DNA from 4 places in the Streptomyces sp. NPDC039462 genome. Region 1 is predicted to be linked to each of the others. Evidence: riboswitches for the same ligand, from Rfam matches in the RefSeq annotation. Region 1 holds a riboswitch; each other region holds the start of a gene.
What was found. Region 1 has a riboswitch for cobalamin ahead of ACZ7LU_RS13405 (ribonucleoside-diphosphate reductase subunit alpha). Riboswitches for the same ligand answer to the same signal wherever they lie in the genome.
Positions count from the first base shown of each region.

Region 1 (4,877 bases):
TTCCTCGCGGTCACCGTCATGGGCTTCCTCGCGGCCCGCTGGCGCAAGGCCGAGAACGACCAGAGCCTCGACGAATGGGGCCTCGGCGGGCGGTCGTTCGGCACCTGGGTCACCTGGTTCCTGCTCGGCGGCGACCTCTACACCGCGTACACCTTCGTGGCCGTCCCCGCGGCGATCTACGCGGCGGGCGCGGCCGGCTTCTTCGCCGTGCCGTACACGATCCTCGTCTATCCGCTGATCTTCACCTTCCTGCCGCGCCTGTGGTCGGTCTCGCACAAGCACGGCTATGTGACCACCTCCGACTTCGTGCGCGGGCGCTTCGGCTCCAAGGGGCTCTCGCTGGCCGTCGCGGTCACCGGCATCCTCGCCACGATGCCGTACATCGCGCTCCAACTGGTCGGCATCCAGGCCGTCCTGGACGTCATGGGCATCGGCGGCGGCCCCGACACCAACTGGTTCATCAAGGACCTGCCGCTGCTGATCGCGTTCGCGGTGCTCGCCGCGTACACGTACTCGTCGGGGCTGCGCGCGCCCGCGCTGATCGCGTTCGTGAAGGACGGCCTGATCTATCTCGTCATCGTCGTCGCGATCATCTACATCCCGATCAAGCTCGGCGGCTTCGACGACATCTTCGCCAAGGCGGGCGAGGCGTTCTCGCAGACCAACCCGGCGACCGACAAGCCGCGTGGCGCGCTCGCGCCGCCGGAGGCCGGTCAGTGGACGTACGCGACCCTGGCGCTCGGCTCGGCCCTCGCGCTCTTCATGTACCCGCACTCGATCACGGCGACGCTCTCCTCCAAGAGCCGGAACGTGATCCGCCGCAACACCACGATCCTGCCCCTGTACTCCCTGATGCTGGGCCTGCTCGCGCTGCTCGGCTTCATGGCGATCGCGGCCGGGGTGAAGGTCGAGAACGGCCAGCTGGCGATCCCGCAGCTCTTCGAGAACATGTTCCCGGACTGGTTCACGGGCGTCGCGTTCGCCGCTATCGGCATCGGCGCGCTCGTCCCGGCAGCCATCATGTCCATCGCGGCCGCGAACCTCTTCACCCGGAACATCTACAAGGACTTCATCAAGCCCGACGCGACGCCCGAGCAGGAGACCAAGGTCTCCAAGCTGGTCTCGCTCATGGTGAAGGTGGGCGCCCTCGTCTTCGTCCTCGGCATGGACAAGACCGTCGCGATCAACTTCCAGCTCCTGGGCGGCATCTGGATCCTGCAGACGATGCCCGCGCTGGTCGGCGGCCTGTTCACCCGGTGGTTCCACCGCTGGGCGCTGCTCGCCGGCTGGGCGGTCGGCATGGTCTACGGCACGCTCGCCGCGTACGGCGTCGCCTCGCCCACGCAGAAGCACTTCGGCGGCTCGTCCGACACGATCCCGGGCATCGGCGAGATCGGCTACATCGGCCTCACCGCGTTCGTCCTGAACGTGGTCGTGACCGTGGTCCTCACCTTCGTCCTGAAGGCGCTGAAGGCGCCCGAGGGCATCGACGAGACGTCGCCGGAGGACTACACGGCGGACGCGGGCGACCCCGGTGTCATACAGGAACTGCCGAAGGCGACGGCGGGCGCCGGACACTGATCCCTGCCACCGCGCACGCGACTCGGGCCGCCGGAAAAACCGGCGGCCCTTTGTCGTACCCGTGTTGCACACTGCGCCCATGGATTTCACGATCAGCATCAGAGAGGCACGACCCGAGGATCACGAGGCCATCGGCGACCTCACCGCGCAGGCCTATCTCTTCGACGGGCATCTGGACTTCGGAGCGGACGACCCCTATCTCGCGGTGCTGCGCGACGTGCCGTCGCGGGCGGCGGCGGCCGAGGTCCTGGTGGCCGCGGCGGACGGAAAGGTGCTCGGCTGCGTCACCTACGTGCCGTCCGGCGGGCCGATGGCCGACATCGCGCGGGACGGCGAGGCCGAGATACGCATGCTGGCCGTCTCCCCCGAGGCGCGGGGCCGGGGTGTGGGCGAGACGCTCGTACGGGAGTGCGTGCGGCGCGCCGAGGAGGCGGGCCGCGGCGCGCTCGTCCTGTCCACGCAGACGTCCATGCACGCCGCCCACCGGCTGTACGAGCGCCTCGGCTTCGTGCGGACGCCCGAGCGCGACTGGAACCCGATCGAGACGGTGCCGCTGCTGACGTACGCGCTGAAACTCTAGCCGCCCCCTCTGCGGGCCGACACAAGATGTGGGCCTGCTTCAAGAGCGCGGCACAAGATGTATGCTCATGCTCGCTGTCGCCGCAGGGGAATCCGGTGCAAGTCCGGAACTGTCCCGCAACGGTAGACGTGTACGCATTTGTCGTACGCGGAGTCCGAAGACCTGCCGGCAGTGCACCCGTGCCGTCCGGCCCGGGTGCCGACCGTCCGGGCCTCGTGGAATGGGCCGGTGGACGCGGTACGCCGCCCTGCCCGGGTGCGCCCGTGTGTGCCGTCCTCTCCCCCAGGCCCAGAGCCGAGCGAGGGAGAGCTCCACGTGACCATCGCGCCTGCCGAACCTGCGTCAGCGCCGTCACAGTCGACCGCCGAGGGTACCGAAGGCACCGACGGACCCGGGGCCGCGCTGCTGCGGACCCTGACCGACCTCACCGCCGACCTCCCCGACACCGACCCCGGCCGGGTCGCCGCCGCCGCGCTGCGCGGCCGCTCGGCCCGGGCCGACGAGGCGGAGCTGCGCGAGCTGGCGACCGAGGCGGCCGCGGGGCTCATCTCGGAGGACCCTGCCTACTCCAAGCTGGCGGCCCGGCTCCTGTCGATCGGCATCCGCGAGGAGGCGGCGACACAGGGCGTGCGCTCCTTCACCGACTCCGTCGCGGTCGGCCACCGCGAGGGCCTGATCGCCGACCGCACGGCGTCCTTCGTCACCGAGCACGCGGCCCGGCTCGACGCGCTGGTGGAGGCCGCGCTCGCCGACGGCGCCGACTTCCGCTTCGAGTACTTCGGACTGCGCACCCTGCACAGCCGCTATCTGCTGCGCCACCCGATCACCCGCCAGGTCATCGAGACCCCGCAGCACTTCATGCTGCGCGTGGCGAGCGGCCTCGCGGAGGACGGCAGCGAACGCGCGCTCGACGAGGTCGCCGCGCTGTACCGCCTGATGAGCCGCCTGGACTACCTGCCGTCCTCGCCGACGCTCTTCAACTCCGGCACCCGCCACCCGCAGATGTCGTCCTGCTACCTCCTCGACTCCCCGCTGGACGAGCTCGACTCGATCTACGACCGCTACCACCAGGTCGCGCGGCTCTCCAAGCACGCGGGCGGCATCGGTCTCTCGTACTCCCGCATCCGCTCCCGGGGTTCGCTGATCCGCGGGACGAACGGGCACTCCAACGGCATCGTGCCGTTCCTGAAGACCCTGGACGCCTCGGTCGCCGCCGTGAACCAGGGCGGCCGGCGCAAGGGCGCGGCCGCGGTCTACCTGGAGACCTGGCACTCCGACATCGAGGAGTTCCTGGAGCTGCGCGACAACACCGGTGAGGACCAGCGGCGCACGCACAACCTCAACCTCGCGCACTGGATCCCCGACGAGTTCATGCGCCGGGTCGCCGCCGACCAGCCGTGGTCGCTGTTCTCGCCGTCCGACGTGCCCGAGCTCGTCGACCTGTGGGGTGAGGAGTTCGACGCCGCATACCGGCGGGCGGAGGCGGCAGGGCTCGCGAAGAAGACCATCCCCGCGCGGGACCTGTACGGCCGCATGATGCGCACCCTCGCGCAGACCGGCAACGGCTGGATGACGTTCAAGGACGCCGCCAACCGCACCGCCAACCAGACGGCGGAGCCCGGCCACACCGTGCACTCCTCGAACCTCTGCACGGAGATCCTGGAGGTGACGGACGACGGGGAGACGGCCGTCTGCAACCTCGGCTCGGTGAACCTCGGCGCGTTCGTGGACCCGGCCGCCCAGGACATCGACTGGGAGCGGCTTGACGACACCGTCCGCACCGCCGTCACCTTCCTCGACCGCGTCGTCGACATCAACTTCTACCCGACCGAGCAGGCCGGCCGCTCCAACGCCAAGTGGCGCCCGGTGGGCCTCGGCGCGATGGGTCTCCAGGACGTCTTCTTCCAGCTGAAGCTGCCCTTCGACTCCCCCGAGGCGCGGGCGCTCTCCACCCGGATCGCCGAGCGGATCATGCTCGGCGCGTACGAGGCGTCCGCGGACCTCGCCGAGCGCAACGGCCCGCTGCCCGCCTGGGAGAAGACCCGCACCGCGCGCGGCGTGCTGCACCCCGACCACTACGACGTCGAGCTGACCTGGCCGGAGCGGTGGGCGGCGCTGCGGGCCCGCATCGCCACCACCGGCATGCGCAACTCGCTGCTCCTCGCCATCGCGCCGACCGCGACCATCGCGTCCATCGCGGGCGTCTACGAGTGCATCGAGCCGCAGGTCTCCAACCTCTTCAAGCGCGAGACGCTGTCCGGCGAGTTCCTCCAGGTCAACGCCTATCTCGTGAAGGAGCTGAAGCGGCTCGGCGTCTGGGACGCGCAGACCCGCGAGGCGCTGCGCGAGGCCAACGGCTCGGTGCAGGGCTTCGGCTGGATCCCCGAGGACGTGCGGGCGCTGTACCGCACGGCGTGGGAGATCCCGCAGCGCGGCCTGATCGACATGGCCGCGGCGCGCACACCGTTCCTCGACCAGGCGCAGTCGCTCAACCTGTTCCTGGAGACGCCGACCATCGGCAAGCTCTCCTCGATGTACGCGTACGCCTGGCAGTCGGGCCTGAAGACCACGTACTACCTGCGCTCGCGCCCCGCCACCCGCATCGCCCGCGCCGCCGGCGGCTCCCAGACCGCCGCCACCGCCCCCGTCCCCGCGCAGGCCACGGCCGAGGAAGCCGTCGCCTGCTCCCTGGAAAACCCCGAGTCCTGCGAGGCCT
Region 1 covers NZ_JBVKAO010000002.1:635,571-640,447, forward strand. The annotation lists gene mctP (monocarboxylate uptake permease MctP) at 1-1,581, shown strand, start outside; gene ACZ7LU_RS13400 (GNAT family N-acetyltransferase) at 1,661-2,161, shown strand; cobalamin riboswitch at 2,223-2,345, shown strand; gene ACZ7LU_RS13405 (ribonucleoside-diphosphate reductase subunit alpha) at 2,477-4,877, shown strand, end outside.

Region 2 (4,877 bases), on a different contig from region 1:
CGGCCGCGGTCGCGATGCCGCTCTCCAGGAAGCAGTCCTCCCAGAGCCACAGCTCGTCGAGGCCCGCGTCCTCGGCCGTGCGCACCATGGCACGCAGGCGCTCGGGGGGAAGCTGGGGACGGAACACCACGCCGAGAGTCGTCATGACGCCTTCCTATCCCGCTCCTCACCTGAGATCAACAGCCGTACCGGTAAGGGTTGTGGTGCACAAGATCATTACCTGAGGCTGATCGCCATGAGGCAGCACACCGAACAGATCACCGGCCGATCCCACGGCCAACTCACCATGGCCACCACCGGCGTTCGTCAGGCGGTCGAGGCCGACCTCCCCGAACTCGTACGCCTGCGGGCACTGCTCTTCGAGACCCTTGGCGGGGAGTACTTCAACCCCTCGGCAGAAGGGGACGACTGGCGCCACGACCTCGCCGCGGTACTGAAGGAGAAGCTGACGGCGGACGACGCGCGCATCGTCGTCGTGGACGGCGAACACGGCCTCGCCGCCTGCGGCATCGGCACCGTCGAACAGTGGTTCCCCGGCCCCCACAACCGCAACGGCCGGGTCGGCCACGTGATCGGCGTGGTCACCGACCCCGCGTACCGCCGGCGCGGCCACAGCCGCGCGATCATGCGGGCACTGCTCGACTGGTTCCGCGCGCAACGGGCCTCCCGCGTCGACCTGTACGCATCGGCCCAAGGGGAACCGCTGTACCGGGACCTCGGTTTCGTCGACCACCCCGACCCAGCGCTGTACTGGCGCCCCTGAAAACGGGCCGGGCGCCGTCAAAGGGATACCGGTCGCCGCCCCTCCGCAGCATGATGAGAGGGAGGCGAAACGGGGGTGTCGCCATGGCTGTCCGCTCCGGTCCCGGCGCCTTTCAGATGCCGGTATGGGCCTTTGCCGTCATCGGGTTCGTCCTGGTGGTGGGGTTGTTCTTCGGGATACGGGGAGTCGCGTCGCCCGACGGAGGGGCGCGGGGAGGCGGCGGAAGCTCCGCGGGCGGGAGCACCGGTACGGATACGGGCACCGTCGGTGGTGGCACGGGCGCCACGGGCGGGGGCGACACGACGGGCGGGACAACGGGTGGGCCCTCGGACGGATCCCCGGGCGGATCGACGGACGGGTCCTGGCAGACCGGTGGCAGGGACGGCGGCAAGAACGGCGGCACGAACGGAAACCAGGGCGGCGACGGTGACCGGGACGGCGGCGGAAACCGCGGGAACGGGAAGCCGCCCGGCTGGCTCCCGTGGGGGCCCAAGTCGCCGAACACCGACGAGGTACTCGAGCCGGACAGCGCCTACGACCTGCTCCAGCGCGGCGAGTGCCGTCAGGCGTACGAGGCCGCGACCGACCCCGGCAGGCAGCCCGACGGCTCGGCGACCCCGCAGTCCTGGAAGGTCATCGAGGGGCTTGCCGGGATCTGCAAGGCCGCCCAGGGCGAGAGGCAGGGGCTGGACATCGCGGCGAAGGCCGAAGCGGGGCTGCGCGCGGCCGGGTACCGGCCCGCGAACACCGACCAGTTGTGCAAGGACGGGGACGCCTTGGCGGTCCTGCAACGCTTCGTCGCCTACTACCAACGCCACCCCGCCGAACAAGTGGTGTTGCGCCCCGCCCCGGCGGGCGCCGCAGCGTGCGGCAACAAGATCTCCGCCACGGACGCGAGCGTCGCGCCGGGCTCGTCGATCGGCTTCTACGGCACGTGGCCCGACGCGCCGGCCACCGTGGAACTGCGCGCCGCGGAGCTGACGAACCCGATCTCCCTGGAGCCCTTCGGCGACGAGGACGACAAGGCGAGGTGCTGCAAGGACGGGACGGTATCGGTGGACCTTCCAGGAGCCGACCGTTTTGAGGGGCGGCGTCCGACGGCCATCGACGTGACGCTCGTGACGAAGAGCGGCGCCAGGGTGACGAAGCGGGCGGCGTTCACCCTCGACTGGAGCGGCGTCCCGCAGCCTCCCTCGCCCTCCTCCGGGTCATCCGCCTCCGCCTCGCCCACGTCCGACGCGCTGTCCCGATGAGTGAGCCTCCGGAGCCACGACCGGAACCCGAACCGGAACCGCCCGCCGACCCTGAGCCGGCACCCCGGCCCGCCCCCGCACCGGAGCCCACCCCGGCTCCTGATCCGGTTCCGGATCCGGCCCCTTCCCCGGCCCCCTCCCCACCCCCCATCGGCTGGTTGGAGCTCGTCGGCGCCATCGGCTCCCTCGTCACCCTCCTGACCGCGGTCCTCTTCTACTTCGGCTGGGCGAGCACCGACGCCGAGACCAAGGCCCTCGGGCTGCGCGACACCGTCTTCCACTTCTCCACCAGCGACTACCTGTTGCGCAGCGTCGGAGCCCTCTACCTCCCCGCCTGGTTCGCGGCGGGCGTCGCGCTCGGCACGCTCGGACTGCTGCGCTGGGCGGCGGGCGCACCGGAGCGGCTGGCCCGCGCCGTGCGCGTGCTGCGGTTCGCGTGGGCGGTGCCCCTCGTCCTCGTACCGCTGTATCCGCTCAACCCCTGGCTGTTCGACCTGTTGCTGCCGCTCACCGCGATCGGCGGCTTCGCGCTCAACGCGTACGCCCGCACCCGTGACCGCCGGGACCTGCGGCTCTGGGGGCTCACCCTCTTCATCTGCGTCCTGTCGCTGTTCTGGGCCGTGTCGACGTACGCGGCGATCGCGGGCCGCGGCCGGGCGGAGCTGACCGAGCGGACCCTGCTCAGCGACTTCCCGGCTGTCGCCGTCTTCAGCGAGAAGGATCTGATGATCCGCGGCGGCGGCAGCTGCTTCCGTCGCGTCACCGACAAGGGCAGCCAGTACGCGTACGAGTACGGCGGGCTGCGGCTGTTCCACGTCTCCGGAGACCGCGTCTTCCTCGTCCCCCGCTACTGGACGCCCGAGGACGGCACCCTCTACGTCCTCAAGGAGGGCCCGGGACAACGCGTCGACCTGCTCAGCGGGACCGGCCGCCGGGCACGGGAGTGCCGGGGATAGCCGATCCGGTGGGGCCACGCGTGTGGCGCCGCGTGTCGCACCTCACTTTTCGGATCCTGCCGTGACCCGGCCCACCGGTGGACGGCGTCGTAAAGTGATCAGCGCAGCTGGTTCGCCCCGTCCGCCAGGCGGGAGCGTCGCAAGAGGGAACCCGGTGGGAATCCGGGACTGCCCCGCAGCGGTGAGCGGGAACGACCGCCGTCACACGCACTGGGACCGGAGACCGGTCCTGGGAAGCGACGGCCAGTAGGCGTCCTCCCCCGTGAGGATGTGCCCGCGAGTCCGAAGACCTGCCCGCTGTCCGCGCGCGAACCGTTTCGGGCGCGGATATCCCGGTGACCTCGAGGGCGGGTCGGCGCACACATCGGACGGACGGCCGCGCCACCCGCGCGATCCCTCACCTGTCCGGTCGGTCGCCCCTTCGCGCTCTCGTCCCGTCCCCGGGATCTCAGGGATTCATCTCGCGAAGGAGATCTCCGTGACCACCAAGCCCGCAGCCGCGGCAGCACGGGCCACCGTGTACGGCTACCCCCGCCAGGGCCGCAACCGCGAACTGAAGAAGGCGATCGAGGGCTACTGGAAGGGCCGCGTCACCGCCGACGCCCTCCGTACCGCCGCCGCCGACCTCCGCCGCGCGAACTGGCAGGAACTCGCCGACGCCGGCATCGGCGAAGTCCCGACCGGCGACTTTTCGTACTACGACCACGTCCTGGACACCACCGTCATGGTCGGCGCCGTCCCCGAACGGCACCGTGCCGCGGTCGAGACGAACACGCTCGACGGCTACTTCGCGATGGCGCGCGGCACGCAGGACGTGGCGCCGCTGGAGATGACGAAGTGGTTCGACACGAACTACCACTACCTGGTGCCCGAGTTGGGTCCTGGCACGGTGTTCAGCGCCGACTCCACCAAGCAGGTCACCGAGTTCAAGGAGGCCCGGGCGCTCGGCCTCGCGGCCCGGCCCGTCCTCGTCGGCCCTGTCACCTACCTGCTGCTCGCCAAGCCCGCGCCCGGGGTGGCTCCCGACTTCGACCCGCTCACCCTCCTCGACCGTCTCCTGCCGGTGTACGCCGAAGTCCTCGCGGACCTGCGCGCGGCGGGTGCCGAGTGGGTCCAGCTCGACGAGCCCGCCCTCGTCCAGGACCGCACGCCGGCCGAACTGAACGCGGCCGAGCGCGCCTACCGCGACCTGGGCGCCCTCACCGACCGCCCCAAGCTCCTTGTCGCCTCGTACTTCGACCGGCTCGGCGACGCACTGCCGGTGCTCGCCAAGGCCCCGGTCGACGGCCTCGCCCTCGACTTCACCGGGGCGGCCGCCGCCAACCTCGACGCGCTCGCCGCCGTGGGCGGCCTGCCCGGCAAGCGGCTCGTCGCCGGTGTCGTCAACGGCCGCAACATCTGGGTCAACGACCTGGAGCAGTCCCTGGCCACGCTCGGCACCCTGCTCGGACTCGCCGACCGGGTCGACGTGGCCGCCTCCTGCTCACTCCTCCACGTCCCCATCGACACGGCCCTCGAACGTGACATCGAGCCGCAGATCCTGCGCTGGCTGGCCTTCGCCCGCCAGAAGACCACCGAGATCGTGACCCTCGCCAGGGGCCTGGCGCGGGGCACGCACACGATCTCCACCCAACTCGCCGCCAACCGCGCCGACCTGGCGTCGCGGGCGGGCTCCCCCATCACCCGCGACCCGGCCGTCCGCGCCCGTACCGAAGCCGTCACCGACGCCGACGCACGGCGCTCCCAGCCGTACGCGGAGCGGGCCGCGGCCCAGCGCGCCACCCTCCGCCTCCCCCTCCTGCCGACGACGACCATCGGCTCCTTCCCGCAGACCGGTGAACTGCGGGCCGCCCGCGCCGACCTGCGGGCCGGACGGCTCGACGGCGCGGGGTACGAGGAGCGCAT
Region 2 covers NZ_JBVKAO010000001.1:1,986,625-1,991,501, reverse strand. The annotation lists gene ACZ7LU_RS07980 (LLM class flavin-dependent oxidoreductase) at 1-145, opposite strand, end outside; gene ACZ7LU_RS07975 (GNAT family N-acetyltransferase) at 236-763, shown strand; gene ACZ7LU_RS07970 (hypothetical protein) at 847-2,016, shown strand; gene ACZ7LU_RS07965 (hypothetical protein) at 2,175-2,972, shown strand; cobalamin riboswitch at 3,064-3,284, shown strand; gene metE (5-methyltetrahydropteroyltriglutamate--homocysteine S-methyltransferase) at 3,451-4,877, shown strand, end outside.
Region 2: linked by a shared signal. The riboswitch ahead of metE (5-methyltetrahydropteroyltriglutamate--homocysteine S-methyltransferase) and the one ahead of ACZ7LU_RS13405 (ribonucleoside-diphosphate reductase subunit alpha) in region 1 are both predicted to bind cobalamin.

Region 3 (4,877 bases), on a different contig from region 1:
TGGCGCCGAGACCGGCGAGGGAACGCCAGGTGGCGGCGCGGGTGGTGTGGCCGAGCCGGGCGGCCTGCGCCTGCCGGATCCGGCTCATGGAGTCCAGGAGCAGGAAGCTCATCCGGTACGTGACCAGCGCCACGTCCACGACCGGCGCGGGCACCCCCGCCTTCACCAGGCGGGGCAGCAGGTCCGACATGGGCGTGGTGAAGGCGAACAGGAGCACGCCGAGCGAGGCCGCGGAGGTCCGCAGGAGCAGACCGCCCGCCCGCGCCGGGCCGCCGTCCGCGAACGCCACGAACCCGCCGGGACCGCCGACCTGAATGAGCAGGGTCAGGGCGCCGGTCACGCAGAAGCCGAGCGGCACGCGGTAGGCGCGCCACAGTTTGCCCGGCGGCACGCCCGCCGGGCCCAGCAGCAGGGCGAGTGCGGCGACCAGCACCAGGACGGCGCCCGGCCAGGGCGGCAGCGAGATGGCCAGGACGGTGAGGCCGAGACCGAGCACGGCCTTGTCCACGGGATGCCGGCGGCGCCAGCGACTGCTGTGCGCCGCCGCGTCGATGGGCAGCACGCCGGGTCAGACCCGCTCGGTCCCGGACCGGGGGCCGCCCGCGTCGACCGGCTCGTCGGAGCCGTCCGACGCCTCCGGCCGCGCCGCTTCGGGCCGTGCCGCTTCCGCCCGGGCCTGTTCCGCGCCCTGGCGGCGGCCCTTGCGCAGCCCGAAGTAGTAGGCGAGGACGCCCGCGCCGATGGCCGCCTGTAGAGCGAACAGCGCCGACTCGACTTCCCCGGACGGGGGTTCGTACAGCGGCGAGAACCATGGATCATAGTCCGGGTCGATCTCGGTGATCGCCGTCTCGGCCTGGGCGTCGGCGCCTGCGAACGGCTCTTCCTCGTCGTCGCCGAGACCGAGCGCCAGGGGAAGCACCGCGAGCGCGGCGACGATGAGGAGCAGCAGTGTGTTGATCTTCGCGTTCCGGCTCATCAGGCGCTGGCCCCCGTCTCGGTCTTCTTCGTCGTGTCCGCCTTCTTCGTGGTGTCCGCCTGCTTGCGCTGCAGCAGTACGCCGAGGCGGGTGAGCTCGCCCTTGCTGGACTGCACGAGCAGGCGCATCACCAGGACGGTGAGCAGGCCTTCGCTGACCGCCAGGGGGATCTGGGTGACGGCGAAGATGCCGCCGAACTTGCCCAGGGCGCCCAGGAAACCGCTGCCGGGGTCGGGGAACGCCAGGGCCAGCTGGACACTGGTGACGCAGTACGTGGTCAGGTCGGCGACGAACGCCCCGAAGAACACGGTGACCATGAGCGGCACGTCGTACCGCCTCAGGAGCCGGTAGACCGCGTAACCCGCCCAGGGGCCGATGATCGCCATGGAGAACACGTTGGCGCCCAGGGTGGTGAGTCCGCCGTGGGCGAGCAGCAGTGCCTGGAAGAGCAGGGTGATGGTGCCGAGCACCGTCATGATCGGTGGCCGGAACAGGATCGCCCCGAGCCCGGTCCCCGTCGGATGCGAGCAACTGCCCGTCACCGAGGGGATTTTCAACGCGGAAAGGACAAACGTGAAGGCCCCGGAGGCTCCGAGGAGCAGCGTGCTCTCCGGATGTTCCTTGACTTCACGGGTCAGGGAGCGGACTCCGTGGACGACGAACGGCGCGGACGCTACGCCCCAGGCGATCGCGTGCGCCGGCGGGAGGAAACCCTCGGCTATGTGCATGGCTCAGCAGACCCTCTCCAGCACCTCGTGGATGGACAACGTGCCTTGGCCGGTCTCCTGGCTGACGGGTCGTACCGACCGGACTCCGCCTTCCCGGGTACGCGTGTACCCAGTGGCTGCCGCGAGGGCTGGAGCCGGACTTCCCGATCACAGTGGCGAGGGCCGCACCGGCATCACACCGGATTTCCCGAGCACCAAGGCGTGGTGACACTAGTGCGCAAAAATCGCCCTGACAACTTGCACGGCGGTCGCGCCGGTGTCACACCCGAGCGCACACCACCACCGCGTACGCCCCTGCTCAGAGGCCATGCGTAGGTCTGGCGGCCCCGAACGTCCAGGGCCCCCACCCTCGGGGTGGGGGCCCTGGACGCTCAATGGCCGGTCGTTCTCAACTCCTCAGCGCCTCAGCGCCTCAGCGCCTCAGCGCCTTCGACAGTCGATCAGGACTCGTCGTTCACCCACAGCTGCCACTTGCCGCTGCTGGGGTTCTTCTTGCAGTCCCACTCGGAGTAGATGGAGTTCCGGCCGTCGGCCTCGCACGCGGACAGGGTGCGGTAGGTGCCCACATAGATCCACGACATCGCGCCGAACTCGTCCGCGGACCTGTCGGCCGCCTCGCTCGCGGCGGAGGACGCGGTGGCCTTCGGAGCGCTGCTCCCGTGCGTGTCGGCCACCGCGGGCGTGGCAGCGAGCGCGGTGGTCAGAGCCGTCGCGGACACGAGCAGGGCGGCCTTCTTCATGTGACGCACAGATTTTCCTTCCGTCGGAGTGGAGCGGTGGGAGAACGGGGGCGGGCACCGGCGCCGCGGGCAGCGAGGTGCCGCGCGGCGCCGTCCTCCCCCCCTGGCCGGGACGGTGCTGCGTTCTCCCGGCCCCGCCAGTGTTGGCCGCCGGCCGCCACTGATCGACTCGTTTCGGGCTGGCCCGAATCGAAGGCCGCGAGGAGGATCGCCCGGGTGACGTTGCGTATCCACCTCACCGCCGAAGACCTGGCCCGCACCCGACTGGCCGCGGCGCCACGGCCCTTGCTCGAACTGGAGATCGCCGTCCGATTGCTCCAGGAGCGCTCCCACCCGGTCCGGTTCGACGCCTGGCGCAGCCGGGCGGCCCGGCATCTGCCGCCCCGGATAGGGACGTTGTGCGAGCTGATCCCCGCCACCGGCGCGGCGGTGGACTTCCTGGACCTGAGCGGCGAGGGCCACCCGGACGACCTGGTCGACCGGCTGCGCGGCACACCTGCCGACCGCGTCCGGAAGGATCTGCGGCAGTGGGCGCCCGGCCGCACCCGGGGCCTCTCGCCGGCCGTCCGCTCACTCGGCCGGGACCCTTCCCTGGTGGGAGAGTTGGCGGACACGGTCGCCCATGCCCACCAGCACTTCATCGCGCCGTACTGGTCACGCATCGACAGGCTCGCCCAGGTCGACCGGACCCGCAGGCTCCAGCAACTGGCCGGGCACGGCGTCGAGCGTCTCCTGAGCGGGCTCAACCCCCGCTACATCACCTGGGATCCGCCCGTCCTGCACCTGACCATGGCTTCCGGACGGGACGCCGACGTCCGCCTCGGCGGGCGCGGGCTCCTCCTGATCCCCACCCTGTTCGGGTCGCACTACCCCGCTCTGGACGACACCGCCGAACCCCAGCCCTGGATCACCTATCCCCTGCACGACGACCGGCCGGGCGCCGTGCCCGCCGTGTTCACCGCCGAAGCGCTGACCGGCTCCGACGCTCCGCCCGCCCTGACCGCGCTCCTGGGCCGGACCCGTGCGACCGTGCTGCGTGCCATCGGCGACCACCCCGCCTGCACCACGGGCCAACTCGCCTCACACGCCCGTATCGCCCCCGCGAGCGCCAGCGAACACGCCACCGTCCTGCGCCGCGCCGGACTCGCCGCACAGACCCGCGACGGCAAGAGGGTCCTGCACACGCTCACACCGGCCGGACACGTGCTCCTCGACGCGGGCAGGGGCTGACCGCCGGACCGCCCGCTCCCGGGCGGAGTCAGAAGAATTCGTCGAGCAGCCGGTAGAAGTCCAGCTTCTCCTTGTCGACCGTGACCGCCGTCCGCTCCTCGTACCTCCGCAGGAACCGTTCGGCATACTCGGGTCCGAACCACGGGTCCTCCTCGTACGCCAACTCCCGCAGAATGACGGCGAGATCGGTGTGCCGGTCCGCCCTGCCGAGGCGGACGACGTCGATGATCCCGGTGACGCGGCAGGTGTCGGGGTCGAGCAGGACGTTCTCCGGGGTGAGGTCGCCGTGGGTGACGACCAGGTCCTCCGCCGCCGGGCGGGTGCGGTGCAGCTCGTCGAGGAGGCGCTGCCCGGTCCATCCGGCGCGCTCCTCGTCCAGGTCGTCCAGGTCCAGCTGGCCCTCGGCCAGGTGGCGTGCGGCCTGTTCCATGGTGACCGGCAGGGCGCGGTCGAACGGGCAGTCCTCCGGGGGCAGTCGGTGCAGGGCCACGGCGAGGTCGGCGAGCGACTCGGCCACCGCGAACCGCTGCGCCGGGGGCCACTCGTCGGCGGCCGGCCTGCCGGGCACCGCCTCGGTCACCAGCCACGCCACGCGGTCGTCGGCGCCCCGCTCGACGATGCGCGGCACCGGGATGCCGCGGCCGGCGAGCCAGGCGAGGCGGTCGGCCTCGCCCGACAGGTCGGAGGGTGAGCCGTCGTACGTGACGGGGGCGGTCTTCACGTACAACTCGGGTTCGCCCGTGCCCGCTCCGGTGAGGTGGTGCACCTCGGCGCCCGATGCGCCGTCCGTCGCGGGGGTCCATCGGTACGCGGCGTACCTCCGCCGCAGATCGCTGCTCATGATCGGCATCATGGCAGGCGGCTGCCTGCGGCTCCCACCCGATATTTCGGGGGGTGTTGATCCGTTGCCGGTGCGAACTTCAGCGGTTTGCGGCAAGTTCGACGACCGGGCCGCCCGATGGGTGTGTCATCTGCCCTGGAGCCGGGCGGCGGCTTCTCTGATCGCCGGCATCTCGGCGGTCAGGGACGCTCCGGGGCAGGACGTGGCGTAACCGTCCTTGTGGGCCGCGACCGTGTGGAAGACCGCGCCGGTTCCTGCCGCGAACCGGCTGCGGCTGTTGGTGGAGACCAGCAGCGCCGAACCGCGCGGGTCGACACCCGAGAGGCCGAGCTTCCAGGCGGCGAGCGCCGCGATGGCGTCGG
Region 3 covers NZ_JBVKAO010000003.1:817,634-822,510, reverse strand. The annotation lists gene cbiQ (cobalt ECF transporter T component CbiQ) at 1-562, opposite strand, end outside; gene ACZ7LU_RS20900 (energy-coupling factor ABC transporter substrate-binding protein) at 569-976, opposite strand; gene ACZ7LU_RS20895 (energy-coupling factor ABC transporter permease) at 976-1,704, opposite strand; cobalamin riboswitch at 1,735-1,918, opposite strand; gene ACZ7LU_RS20890 (hypothetical protein) at 2,145-2,453, opposite strand; gene ACZ7LU_RS20885 (ArsR/SmtB family transcription factor) at 2,661-3,674, shown strand; gene ACZ7LU_RS20880 (APH(3') family aminoglycoside O-phosphotransferase) at 3,703-4,518, opposite strand; gene ACZ7LU_RS20875 (peptidoglycan recognition protein family protein) at 4,642-4,877, opposite strand, start outside.
Region 3: linked by a shared signal. The riboswitch ahead of ACZ7LU_RS20895 (energy-coupling factor ABC transporter permease) and the one ahead of ACZ7LU_RS13405 (ribonucleoside-diphosphate reductase subunit alpha) in region 1 are both predicted to bind cobalamin.

Region 4 (4,877 bases), on a different contig from region 1:
TGAAGCGGCCGTCGCCGTCGCCGAAGGGCAGCGGCCAGGCCTCCGGCGCGTACACGGCGGGCGCGCACAGGCCGATGCCCGTGACCCGCGCGCCGAAGTGCGCCACCAGGTCCGCCACGGTCTGCCCGCTCATGCTGAACCCGACGAACACCAGGCTGTCGGAGGCGGGCACCCGCCCCTCGACCACCGCCGCCGCCTGCGCGCACCGCCGCCGCAGACTCAACTCCCGCAGCGCGCCCGTGCTTTCGCCGTGCCCGGAGAAGTCCAGCGCGAGCGCCCGGCAGCCGCGCGCCGCGAACTCGGCCTGCAGAGCGGCCAGCCGCTCCTTGTTGCCGCCGCCCGCGCCGTGCAGCAGGACGACGGTGGTGGCGGGGGCCGGAGTGACCCCGGCATCGGGCCCGACACCGGGCAGCGCCTCGGCGCAGCTCAACGTCTCGCCGTCACAGGCGAAGGAGAAGTCGGACAGGGCAGGTTCGGTCTCCGTGGCGAGGAATTCCTGAGTCATGCTCCCTATCCTGCGCCGTGAGCCGAATCTTGGGCCGCCGGCCGAATCCTGCGCCGTCAGCCGATCTGATCCGGCGTGACCGTCAGCCACCGCTTGTCGGCGGTCACCTTCTGGCCCAGCTCGCGCTGCCGCTCGGCGTTCTTCTTCTTCATCCCGTCGAGCTGCTTCATGTACGAGTCCTTGCGGTTGACCCAGACGCGTACGCCGCCATGCTCCACGTCGGCGGAGTGGAACAGCATCGGCCCGTCGCTGACCGGCGTGTCACCGGCCGCGAGGATCGGCTTCTTCCACTCGTCGATGTACGTGTTGATCGCCGCGGGCTTGCCCTCGTACCAGGTCAGCGGCGCCCACAGGTTCGGCGTCAGCTCGCGCTGCGCGAGCTTCTCGCGGTCCTTCTCACCGAAGCGGCCCTCGGCGATCTCCTTGCGGGAACTGGTCACCTCACCGGTCCTGCGGTCCTTGAGCTGCATGGACACCCCGATGACGTTCTGCGGCTTCACGCCGTAGCCGTACTTCGGGTCGGCGAGCACCATGCGCACCAGGTCCTCGCCGGCCGCGCTGACAACGTACACCTCGATGCCGTGCGAGCGCAGCGTCCTGTACAGCTGCTGCATGCCGCGCGAGAACTCCGGCGCCTTCACCTCGGTCTTCGTGAGCTTGCCGTCCTCGTAGTACTCGGCGGGGATCGGCTTCTTGTACGCGAGGAGCTCGTCGACGTACCCCTTGAGCTCCTTCAGCGTGAAGCCGGAGAAGATCTGCGCGGCCCAGGGGTAACAGACCTGGTCGTCCACCTCGCACAGCCGGTTGTAGTAGCTGTAGAGGCTCTCCTTGTGCCCGGCCTTGTCCTTGAAGGGGATGACCTTCAGGGACGGGTCCATGGTCTTGCGGCTCAGGACGCCCTTCATCTCCAGGAAGGGCAGCAGCGACTCTTCGAGGTCGTTGCGGTACGTCGTGTTGTCCGCGTCGAAGACGGCGTACGCGCCCTTGTGGCCGTTCTCCGCGATGACCTTGCCGAGCTTCTTCGCGACGGGCTTCGGCCAGTGTGACAGCTCACGGGCGGTGGCCACGGAGGTGTCGGCGGCGGTCGCCTCGCTGGTGGGCCACAGTGCGCTGCCCGCGAGGACGGCGGCGGCCAGCGCCCCCGTGGCACCGATGACGGCCAGCTTGCCCTTTGCCCGTACTGCCATGTCTCTACGTCCCTGCCGTTTCCTGAAAGCGATGCGCGGCCCCGTCCGGAGCGGCGCGCCATGCTATGGGCCGGGACGCTCATTTCCCATGATCGAAGTCACCGGGGGCGGGGGGTATGGGGGAGGGGGACGGGGGTAGCGGTAGGGGACTCCGCGACGCGTCCGGGCCACGCCCCGCATACTGGAACGCATGGGCTCCCGTGAGTTCGTCCGGACCGTTCCACGGCTCGGCGGCATGGTCGTCTCCGCGGTCGGCTACCGCACCGCGGGGCAGCGGCCCGCCCTGCACCGGGGCCTCCCGTCCCCGTATCTGACCTTGATCTTCTCGCTGGACGGCCCCATCGCCACCGGCGCCACCCCCGGCCAGGCCACGGGACCGGACGCGGCGCGCACCGACATCGTCGTGGGCGGCCTGCACCAGAGCCCCGCGTACGTCGTACAGCCCGAGCACGAGGCGGGCATCCAGCTCGCCGTGCACCCCCTCGCGGCCCGCCCGCTCCTCGGGCTGCCCGCCGCGGAACTGGCCGGGCAGCTCGTCGTCGGCGGCACCGACGTCCTCGGCGACCGCGCCGCCGACCTCCGCGAGCGCCTGTGCGAACTGGACCGCTGGGAGGACCGCTTCGCCCTGCTCTCCGGCTATCTGCGGCGGCGCGCGGCCGAGGACCGCGCCGCCGGGGCCGTGCGCCCGGAGGTCGCCGAGGCCTGGGCGTGGCTGGCCAGGCACCGGGGCGCGGGCACCCTCGGCGGCCTGTCCCGGCACGTGGCGCTCAGCGAGCGCCGGCTGACCGCGCTGTTCCGCGCCGAGACCGGGCTGAGCCCCAAACAGGCCGCCCGCCTGATGCGTTTCCAGCACGCCAAGGCCGCCGTGGTCCGCGCCGTCGCGGCGGGCGGGCCGCCGGACCTCGCCCGGGTCGCCGCCGAGACCGGCTATTACGACCACTCCCACCTCGTCCGCGACTTCCGGCAGTACACGGAGGCGAGCCCCACCCGCTGGCTGGCCGAGGAGTGCCGGAATATCCAAGCCGGGGCGCACGGCGGCGGAGAAGAGTGAGAGACATGAACACCACACCCGATACCACACCCGACACCACGCCTGGCGCCCCTGAAACCGCACCCGCCCCCGCCATCTGGCCGGCGCTCCAGGCCGAGGACGCCCCCGCGCTGATCGACTTCCTCGTCGGCACCGTCGGCTTCCTGCGCACCGCCGTCTACGAGGACGGCGGCCGCGTGGCCCACGCCCAGCTCGACTGGCCCGAGGGCGGCGGCATCATGCTCGGCTCGTACGACCCCGAGTCGGCGGCCGCGGCCTGCGGAAAGCCGGGCACGTCCGGTGCCTACGTCGTCACCGACCATGTGGACGCCCTGTACGCCCGCCTCACCGAGGCCGGCGTCAAGATCACCCGTGAGATCGAGGACAAGCCCTACGGCAGCCGCGAGTTCGGCATCGAGGACCCCGAGGGAAACCGCTGGTCCTTCGGCACCTACCGCGGCGAGCCGAGGCCCGTGCCGGTCCACGGCACGGACCGCCCCCGCGAGGACGCGTGATAACTTGCGCAAGCCAGTCAAACCCACACCTGGGCCAGGGAATCCGGTGCGAATCCGGAACTGACGCGCAGCGGTGAGGGGGACGGGCGGGGCCACGGCCACTGGGCGTTCCAGGACGCCCGGGAAGGCGCCCCGCCCGGTCGATCCCGAGTCCGAAGACCTGCTGGCGCCTCCGCTCGCACACCGGGCGGCGGAGGTCGTGACGCAGGCCAGGCTCCGCGTATGAGCCGCGAGACCCAAGGGATCACGTGTCCTCGACAGCCCGTATATCCACTCTGTCCGCCCTGCTCTGTGCCGGCACGCTCACGCTCACCGCGTGCGGCGGCTCCGCGGAGAAGCCGGCGGGCGGGAGCGCCGACGGCTATCCGGTGACGGTCGCCTCCTGCGGCAAGGAGGCGAAGGTCGACGCGGCGCCCCGGCGGGCCGTCTCCCTCGACCAGGGTTCCACGGAGATCCTCCTCTCCCTCGGCCTCGCCGACCGCATGGTCGGCACCGGCACCTGGACCGACCCGGTCCTGAAGAACCTGGAGAAGGACAACGCGAAGGTGGAGCGGCTCGCCGACCGCTACCCGGCGCTGGAGAAGGTCCTCTCCAAGGAGCCCGACTTCGTCAGCGCCTCCTTCCTCTACACGGTCGGCAAGGGCGGCGTCGCCGACCGCACGAAGTTCACCGAACTCGGCGTCCCCGTCTACGTCTCGCCCACCGACTGCGCGGGCAAGGACAACGACAGCGGCGGCGACGGCAAACGCGTCAAGACCCTCACCATGGACACGGTCTACAAAGAGGTGCGCGACCTGGCGAAGGTCTTCCACGTCGAGAAGCGCGGCGAGAAGCTGGTCGCGGACCTGAAGGGCCGTATCACGAAGGCCACGAAGGACATCGACGAGGCGGCCGCCTCCGACGTGACGCTCCTGTACTGGTTCGCCAACTCCGACGCCCCCTACATGGCGGGCTGCTGCGGCGCGCCCGGCATCATCACCCGCGAGCTCGGCGCGAAGAACGTCTTCGACGACACCCGCGAGGAATGGCCCCAGATCAACTGGGAGACCGTCGCCGACCGCGACCCCGACGTCCTCGTCATCGGCGACCTCACGCGCAAGTCGCAGTCGGCCGAGAGCGCGGCGGCGAAGATCAAGTTCCTGGAGACCAACCCGGCGACGAAGAACCTGACCGCCGTGAAGAAGAAGCGGTACGTCCTCCTCAGCGGCCAGGCCATGAACCCCACGATCCGCACGGTCGACGGCATCGAACAGGTCGCCGCGGGCCTGCGGAAATTCGGGCTCGTCAAGTGACGGAGGCAGCACCCGGCAGGGACACGGTCCCCGCACCCGCTCTCCCCGCGAATGCCCCCGACCCCGTCGTCTTCTCCATACGGCACGGACTGCGGCTCGGCCTCCTCTGGGTGGCCGGGGCCGCCGGGCTCGTCCTGTCCGTCTCCGTGGCCGTCACCATCGGGCCCGCGGACATCTCCGTGCCGGACGTGTGGGCGACCGTCGTCGCGCACCTCGGCTGGGGCGAGAGCCCCCTCACCCCGATCAGGGACGGCATCGTCTGGAACCTGCGGATGCCCCGCACCCTGCTCGCCGCGGTCTGCGGCGCGGGCCTCGCGGTCTGCGGGGCGGTCATGCAGTCGCTGCTCC
Region 4 covers NZ_JBVKAO010000006.1:43,253-48,129, forward strand. The annotation lists gene ACZ7LU_RS28530 (alpha/beta hydrolase) at 1-505, opposite strand, end outside; gene ACZ7LU_RS28535 (HAD family hydrolase) at 562-1,692, opposite strand; gene ACZ7LU_RS28540 (AraC family transcriptional regulator) at 1,883-2,743, shown strand; gene ACZ7LU_RS28545 (VOC family protein) at 2,749-3,237, shown strand; cobalamin riboswitch at 3,235-3,419, shown strand; gene ACZ7LU_RS28550 (ABC transporter substrate-binding protein) at 3,486-4,529, shown strand; gene ACZ7LU_RS28555 (FecCD family ABC transporter permease) at 4,526-4,877, shown strand, end outside.
Region 4: linked by a shared signal. The riboswitch ahead of ACZ7LU_RS28550 (ABC transporter substrate-binding protein) and the one ahead of ACZ7LU_RS13405 (ribonucleoside-diphosphate reductase subunit alpha) in region 1 are both predicted to bind cobalamin.